DNA from 2 places in the Rhodoferax sp. LS1R11 genome. Region 2 is predicted to be linked to the other one. Evidence: riboswitches for the same ligand, from Rfam matches in the RefSeq annotation. Region 2 holds a riboswitch; the other holds the start of a gene.
What was found. A riboswitch is a leader RNA that binds a small molecule or an ion and turns the genes downstream of it on or off. The one in region 2 is predicted to bind cobalamin.
Positions count from the first base shown of each region.

Region 1: another riboswitch for cobalamin. It lies ahead of cobM (precorrin-4 C(11)-methyltransferase); the one in region 2 lies ahead of AC097N_RS17515 (TonB-dependent receptor).

Region 1 covers NZ_JBWMAW010000015.1:73,430-76,841, reverse strand. Annotated here, with positions in the region: gene AC097N_RS16745 (sirohydrochlorin chelatase) at 1-467, opposite strand, end outside; gene cobM (precorrin-4 C(11)-methyltransferase) at 464-1,318, opposite strand; cobalamin riboswitch at 1,516-1,749, opposite strand; gene AC097N_RS16735 (thiamine pyrophosphate-binding protein) at 1,835-3,412, shown strand, end outside.
Region 2 covers NZ_JBWMAW010000017.1:12,955-16,366, forward strand. Annotated here, with positions in the region: RNA gene ssrS (6S RNA) at 1-123, opposite strand, end outside; gene AC097N_RS17505 (cell division protein ZapA) at 172-525, opposite strand; gene AC097N_RS17510 (DUF904 domain-containing protein) at 522-752, opposite strand; cobalamin riboswitch at 788-1,022, shown strand; gene AC097N_RS17515 (TonB-dependent receptor) at 1,094-3,058, shown strand; gene AC097N_RS17520 (cobyrinate a,c-diamide synthase) at 3,072-3,412, shown strand, end outside.

The DNA of each region.
Region 1 (3,412 bases), on a different contig from region 2:
CAGCGGGCCATTTTGGCCATCTCACCATTGGCCTGCCGGTCAGATGAACCACGTCCCAAAAGGACAATGCCGGTGGTCGTGGGGTCTGGCATGTCGAGCGCCTGCATGGCTCCTTTGAGACGACGTTTGACAATCGAGAGAATGTGATCACAGGCGGTGAGGTGCGGTGCGTACACAAACTGCACGCCCGGAAACTTGAGCCGCGCACCGTCAATGGCTTGGGGGATGTCCATCTTGACATGCCCTGCCGCGTTCAGAATCAGTGGTACCACCATCACCCGTTGTGCGTCCGTGGCGGCCCGGCGCAGGCCTTCGCTCATGGTGGTTTCTGAAAATTCGATGAAGCAGATTTCAATGCGCCAGTTCGGCTGGCGCAGGCGCCACTGCTGTGCGAATGCTTCAATCTCATCGTTGCCTGATTTTTCGCGTGAGCCGTGGCCCACAAGAAGAATGGTGTCTGTTGTCATGGTATCTCCGAGATTTCGGTGGGAGTGAGAGGTGAATAGGGCGAGTAAGGGTGGGCGTCCTCCGCAGGGACCGCGCTTGCATGGCGAAACCGGTGGGTAAAGCTGGAGTCGTACAGCTTGGACTTGGCCAGCGTTGCCCAGTGGCGGGCACCCAGCGTCGGGCTGGCGATGATCATGGACTGGCTGACGATCTTGGCCTCGCGACACAAAGCTTGGATCGTGGCCACGGTGCCTCGAATAATTTTCTCTTCGCCTGGCCAACTTGCCTTGTGCACCACCACCATCGGCGCGTCATTGGCCCATCCTGCGGCGGTCAGGGCTTGGGTTACGCGGCCCAGCAGCGTGATGCTCAGAAAAATGCACAGCGTGCTGTGGTGTGCCGCGAGGGCCTCCAGTGATTCGCCCTCGGGCATGGGCGTGCGGCCTTCTACCCGGGTGAAGATCATGGTTTGTGTGACTTCGGGCAGGGTCAGGCTTTCAACGGCGGCTGCGGCTGAAGCCATGGCCGAAGACACACCCGGTACCACCTGTATCGGCACACATGCAGCATCCAGCGGTTGCACCACCTCAATCAGGGCGCCATACAGGGTTGGGTCCCCCGTTTGCAAGCGGATCACCGTGTCGTGCAGGCGGGCTTGCGCAATCAACCAGGCGGCCATTTGCTCCAGCGTCATGTCCTTGGAGTCCGCAATGGTGCACCCTTGGGGTGCCCAGCGCGTAGCCGCGGCGTTCACGAGGGAGCCTGCGAACAAAATAGCGCCAGCGCGCGCAATCAGGTCACGTCCCTTGACCGTGATCAGGTCGGGGTCGCCTGGGCCTGCACCCACAAACCAAACGGTGCCCGTGCTCATGGGCCCAACACTTTCAAGCGTTGATTCAACATCGCATCCCTTCCACGCCCATCGCGTGACTGAACAACAGGCGTGAGCTTGCGAAAGGAAGGGGAACAGGGAAGAGAGCCAAAGTTTCGAAACAACGCAGGTCTAGGACATCAATGCCCGAGAGAACGCTGTAAAACATGGCCCGCTGACCCTTGCCCATCGCAAGATCACGCTCAAAAAACCAGGCCGGTCTCCGGGCTCACGAGTTAAGAAGCGTCAGCTCCTTTGCTAGACCACCTTCCCATGCATGTGCACAGTGGTGATTGGTCTGGCTTTGACTCGTTTACCGTTGCGAGGGCAGCGTCGGCATTGCGGGGGTTCATGACAAACCTCTGCGCACCGACTTCCCGTTTAATCCTGCAGACCCAAGCCTGCAAGACACCTGATAACGTGCTGAAAGTGTAGCAGTGAAATTGGGATGGTCAGAATGTGATGTGACTTGCCGGTCGTCAGCATGGGCCGGGTTGCAAGGGCAAAATAGCTGACATGACTCAAAAAGATTCTTCAAAAATTGCGGGCCATCTTCTGGTCGAATGCCTTGTCGCCCAAGGCGTTACCCATGCGTTTGGTGTGCCTGGTGAGAGCTATCTGGCTGTGCTGGATGGCTTTCACCTTCACCGTGACGACATTCGCTTCATCATCAATCGCCAGGAAGGCGGCGCTGCTTTCATGGCCGAGGCGCACGGCAAGCTGACCGGACGACCGGGGGTCTGTTTTGTCACCCGCGGACCGGGTGCAACCAATGCTTCGATCGGTGTTCATACTGCATTTCAGGACTCAACACCCATGGTGCTTTTTGTGGGCGATGTAGCCAGCGATACGCGTGATCGGGAAGCCTTTCAGGAGGTGGACTACCAGAGCTTCTTCGGGCCCAGCACCAAAGGTTTTGCCAAACGTGTAGAACGAATTGACCACGCACACCGCATTCCCGAATACGTGGCGCGCGCCTTCGCAACCGCGATGAACGGACGGCCTGGACCGGTGGTTTTGGTGCTGCCCGAAGACATGTTGGCGCAGCCTGTGGTTGCGCATCCATCCACCAGCGAATGGCCACAAGCCCTGCCGCGAGTTGCAGCTGTTGAAGCCTGGAGTGACCCGGGGTCCTTGCGCACCTTGCGGGAGATGCTATTGAAATCAGAGCGACCGTTTGTGATCGCCGGGGGGGGCGGATGGACGGTCCAGGCCGCGCAGGCCCTGCAGCGCTTTGCCGAGAACTGGAAGCTGCCGGTGGGCAATGCCTTTCGCTTTCAGGACACGTTTGACAACTTTCATCCGCAGTATGCGGGCGATGTGGGCATCGGCTTGAATCCCAGGATTGCACAGCGCATCAAGGACAGTGATCTGGTCATTGCGATTGGCCCGCGTTTGGGGGAAATGACAACGGGTGGCTACACCTTGCTGACAGCGCCGCGGCCGAAGCAAAAGCTGGTGCACATTCATGCCAGTGCTGAAGAGCTCAACCGGGTGTATCAGGCGGACCTCGCCATCAATGCCACCATGAACGCGGCAGCCCGTTCTCTTGAAGTGTTGTCGGCGCCTGTGGCTGTGGCATGGGAGGCGTGGACACAAGCTTGTCAGGATGACTATCAGGCCAACCTCGTGCCGCAGGTCTTGCCGGGTGATATTGACATGCCAGCCCTTGTTGCGACCTTGCAAAAACATCTGCCGGAGGACGCCGTGTTGACCAACGGTGCGGGCAATTTTGCGAGCTGGATGCATCGGTTTTATCAACATCACGGGTTGGTCAAAGGCTTCAAGACGCAACTTGCACCGACCAACGGCGCCATGGGTTACGGCGTGCCCGCGGGTATTGCTGCGGCTATCACGACCGGGCGACTGGCCTTCACCATTGCAGGAGACGGCGACTTCTTGATGAATGGACAAGAGCTGGCAACGGCCGTCCAATACGGAGCCAAGACCATCATTGTCTTGCTCAATAACAGCATGTTTGGCACCATCCGTATGCACCAGGAACGCGAGTATCCGCAGCATGTGACGGGCACACAACTTCATAACCCCGACTTTGCAGCGCTTGCCCTCGCGTATGGGTATGCAGGCGTGCGT
Region 2 (3,412 bases):
GGTCAGCTGGACATTGGGTCCATCTAACGCGAGATGGTCACGCTTGACCAGCGATGTTCCAAGCCCGGGCTCAAAGAGCATTGGTTCAAGAAATATAAAGCCCGGCGTGCACTGCAGACAGAGAATATTGTAGAGCGAGAAGGCGCGACAAAGAAACAAAAACCTTGAAAATCAAATGAGGCGGCCGTCATCGCCGAGCGCAACATCAAGCCGCTCCAGGAGTGATGTCAGCAGTAAATCACCATGGGTATCCGAATCGCGGTGGATTGTTGTCGATTCCTGGCTGGCCGGGCGAGTTGAGCTTGTGGTTGCTGTAGATGTCGCACTTTTGTCGGCCACGTCAAAAGCCAGGTTGAGGGCTGCCAGCACGGCGATGCGGTCACGCGCCTTCACCTTGCCACCGTCGCGGATCTTGCACATGGCTGTGTCCACACGTTCAACGGCTTCCAGCAGGCGAGAGTCACCGCCGTCGGGGCAGCCAAGCAAATAGCTTTGCCCCATGATTTGAACTTCGAGTTGCTTCATGCCGAGCCTTTTTTCATACTGTCAATGGTCGCTTCCGGCAAGCGTTCAAGCAGCGCGTCAACGCGCGCACGGGCGGCACCGAGTCGGGATTTGAGTGAGTCGCGCTCTTGGGTGATGGCTTCGACCTGGGTGTTGAGCAGCGCGTTGGTGCGCTGCAACTCTTCATAACGGACGAGCAGGCGCTCCACACGATCGGCGATTTGGTCGATTTGGGATTGGTTCGACATAGGGCTAGCATTGTAGGGTTTGCGACAGCAACCGGCTGTAAAATACGTACGTTGGTGCTCGCGGTGTGGTTCACACGCCGCAGTTCAACGGGAAGCAGGAGGGTGCTGCTGGCAACAGCAAACCTAACCTGCGCTGCCCCCGCAACGGTAAGTGGACGAATCTTCGGATTCTGCTTCCATCACAGCCACTGAACGTTTTGAACAAGCGTTTGGGAAGGCGATGGAGGTTGTTCCACCAGCCCGGATACCGGCCAACAAGGTGATTGCACGCTTGCGTTCAATCGTGACGCCAATGCGCTGTCGGGGACGACGGTGACGGCTTTTGTTGATTGTTCATTTCCATGAAAACCTGTATTTTTCCCATGCGTGTCAATGCACGCTATTCCCTGTCCGCTTTTTCACTCGCGCTTGTTGCTGCCTTTCCTGGTGTCTCGCTGGGTCAGACTTCCCCCTCGCTGAAAGATGTTGTTGTAGCAGCTACGCGCTTTCAGTCTGAAGCGGCTACCTTGCCATTTGGTGTCAGTGTGATTACGAAGGACGATATTGCCCGCTCGGGCGTATCTACGGTGAACGAAGCCGTGATCAAGCTGCTTGGCGTTCCCGGCCGCGTTGACTTCTACGGCGGCGGCGACTACGGTTTGGATCTTCGCGGCTTTGGCACGACTGCAGGCAACAATCAAGTCGTGGTTGTGGACGGCATCAAAATCAATGAAGCCGATACCAGCGGTAGCCGCTTGGCAGGCATTGCGATCAATTCCGTGGAGCGCATCGAAGTGTTGCGCGGCAGCGGTTCTGTCTTGTACGGCGAAGGGGCAACCGGCGGGGTGATCGTGATTACGACCAAGGCAGGGCGTGGATTAGAGCGCAAAAATTCTGCTGAAATTTATGCGGCAACGGGCAGCTACGGGTTGAACGAAGTTCGAGCCAATGGCACATTGGCATCGGGTGGTTTTTCGCTTGATCTGGCGGCTAATAAGCGCCAGGCTGACAATCACCGTGACAATTTCAAGTCAGATGTCGAGGGTAACTCGGTGCAGGCGCAGTGGAGCAATGACTGGTTGCGTGTGGGGGCCAGTCAGGCCAACGACATGCTCGACAGCGGATTGCCAGGTTCGTTGACTGCCGCCCGATACGAATCCAACCCAACGCAGACAACGAATCCCACCAAAACAGGGGCCATCAAAAACACCCGTCAAACATTGTTTGCAAGCGCCGAATTGGGCGCATGGCAAGTGGGCTTGGATGCCGGGCAACGAACCAAGAGCCTCGATAGCTTGAGCAGTGGCGTGTCCACGTACCGCTATGACGTTGACGCCAACACCTTGGCCTTGCGGGCAAAAAACGAAGCTCGCTTGGGCGGCCTTGGGAACGTGTTGACGTTCGGGCATGACCAGTCAGACTGGAAGCGTACGGTGCCCGGGACTTTTGGTTCCGTGTCGCAGCAAAAAAGCAGTGCTTTGTATGTTCAGGATCAGGTGACACTTGCTTCCGGTACGCGCTTGTCTGCAGGCTATCGGTCCGAGAATATCAAACAAAGCGATACCTACAACGCCAGCACCGATCAGGACCAATCTGCCTGGGAGTTGGGCATTACCCAGCCTCTGAATGAGAAATGGTCAGTCTATGGCCGGGTGGGCAGCAGCTATCGTCTGGCTAATGTTGATGAACTGGGCTTTACCTTGCCCGGTGCAGTGTTGCAACCACAAACGTCACGCGATGTGGAGTTGGGTAGCCGCTGGAAATACGCTGGCGGCCAGGTTGAATTGCGTTACTACAGGAACAACCTGAGCAATGAGTTGGGATATGACCCGACTGTGGCGAATGTGAATTCCTTCAACGGATTCGGTGCCAATGTGAACTTTGAGCCTACCCGGCGTCAAGGCCTGGAGCTGGAAGCCCGTCATGACTTGAGCAAAACAGTGGGCTTGCAAGTCAATGCCGGCCTTCGTGAAGCAAAGTTCACCCAGGGCGCGCATAACGGCAAAAACGTGCCGCTGGTGGCCGGTACGACCCTGGCATTGCGCACAGACTGGCGTCCTGCGCCCGCGCATTCTGTGAATGCCGGGGTGGTGTGGGTTTCGTCCCAACACGTGGATTACAACAACGCATGCACGATACCCAGCTACGCGACAGTGGATGCGCGTTATGCCTACCAACTGCGCAATGTTGAGTTGTCATTGGGCATGAACAACTTGTTGGATGCCAAGTACTACACCCAGGCATTCACGTGCACGGCAGGCGTGACCAATGGAATTTACCCGGAAGCCGGGCGTGCTTTCACCGCTGCATTGCGCGTCAAGTTCTGAGTTTTTTGACGTTATGACGCTTTGCCCCGCCATCCTCATCGCCGCCCCCGCCTCCGGCCAGGGCAAGACCACCGTGGCGGCGGCTTTGGCGCGGCTGCACACACGCCAGGGCCGCAAGGTGCGGGTGTTCAAATGCGGGCCGGATTTTCTGGACCCTTACTGGCACACGCTGGCCAGTGGAGCGCCGGTGCACCAGATGGACTTGTGGATGACTGGCGAGGCCGATTGCCGCACGCGCCTGGCGTCTGCCGCGGCTGAGGCGGACCTCATCCTTGTCGAAGGCGTGATGGGCCTGTTTGACGGGGACCCGAGTGCCGCCGATCTGGCGCAGCGCTTTGGTTTGCCGGTGCTGGC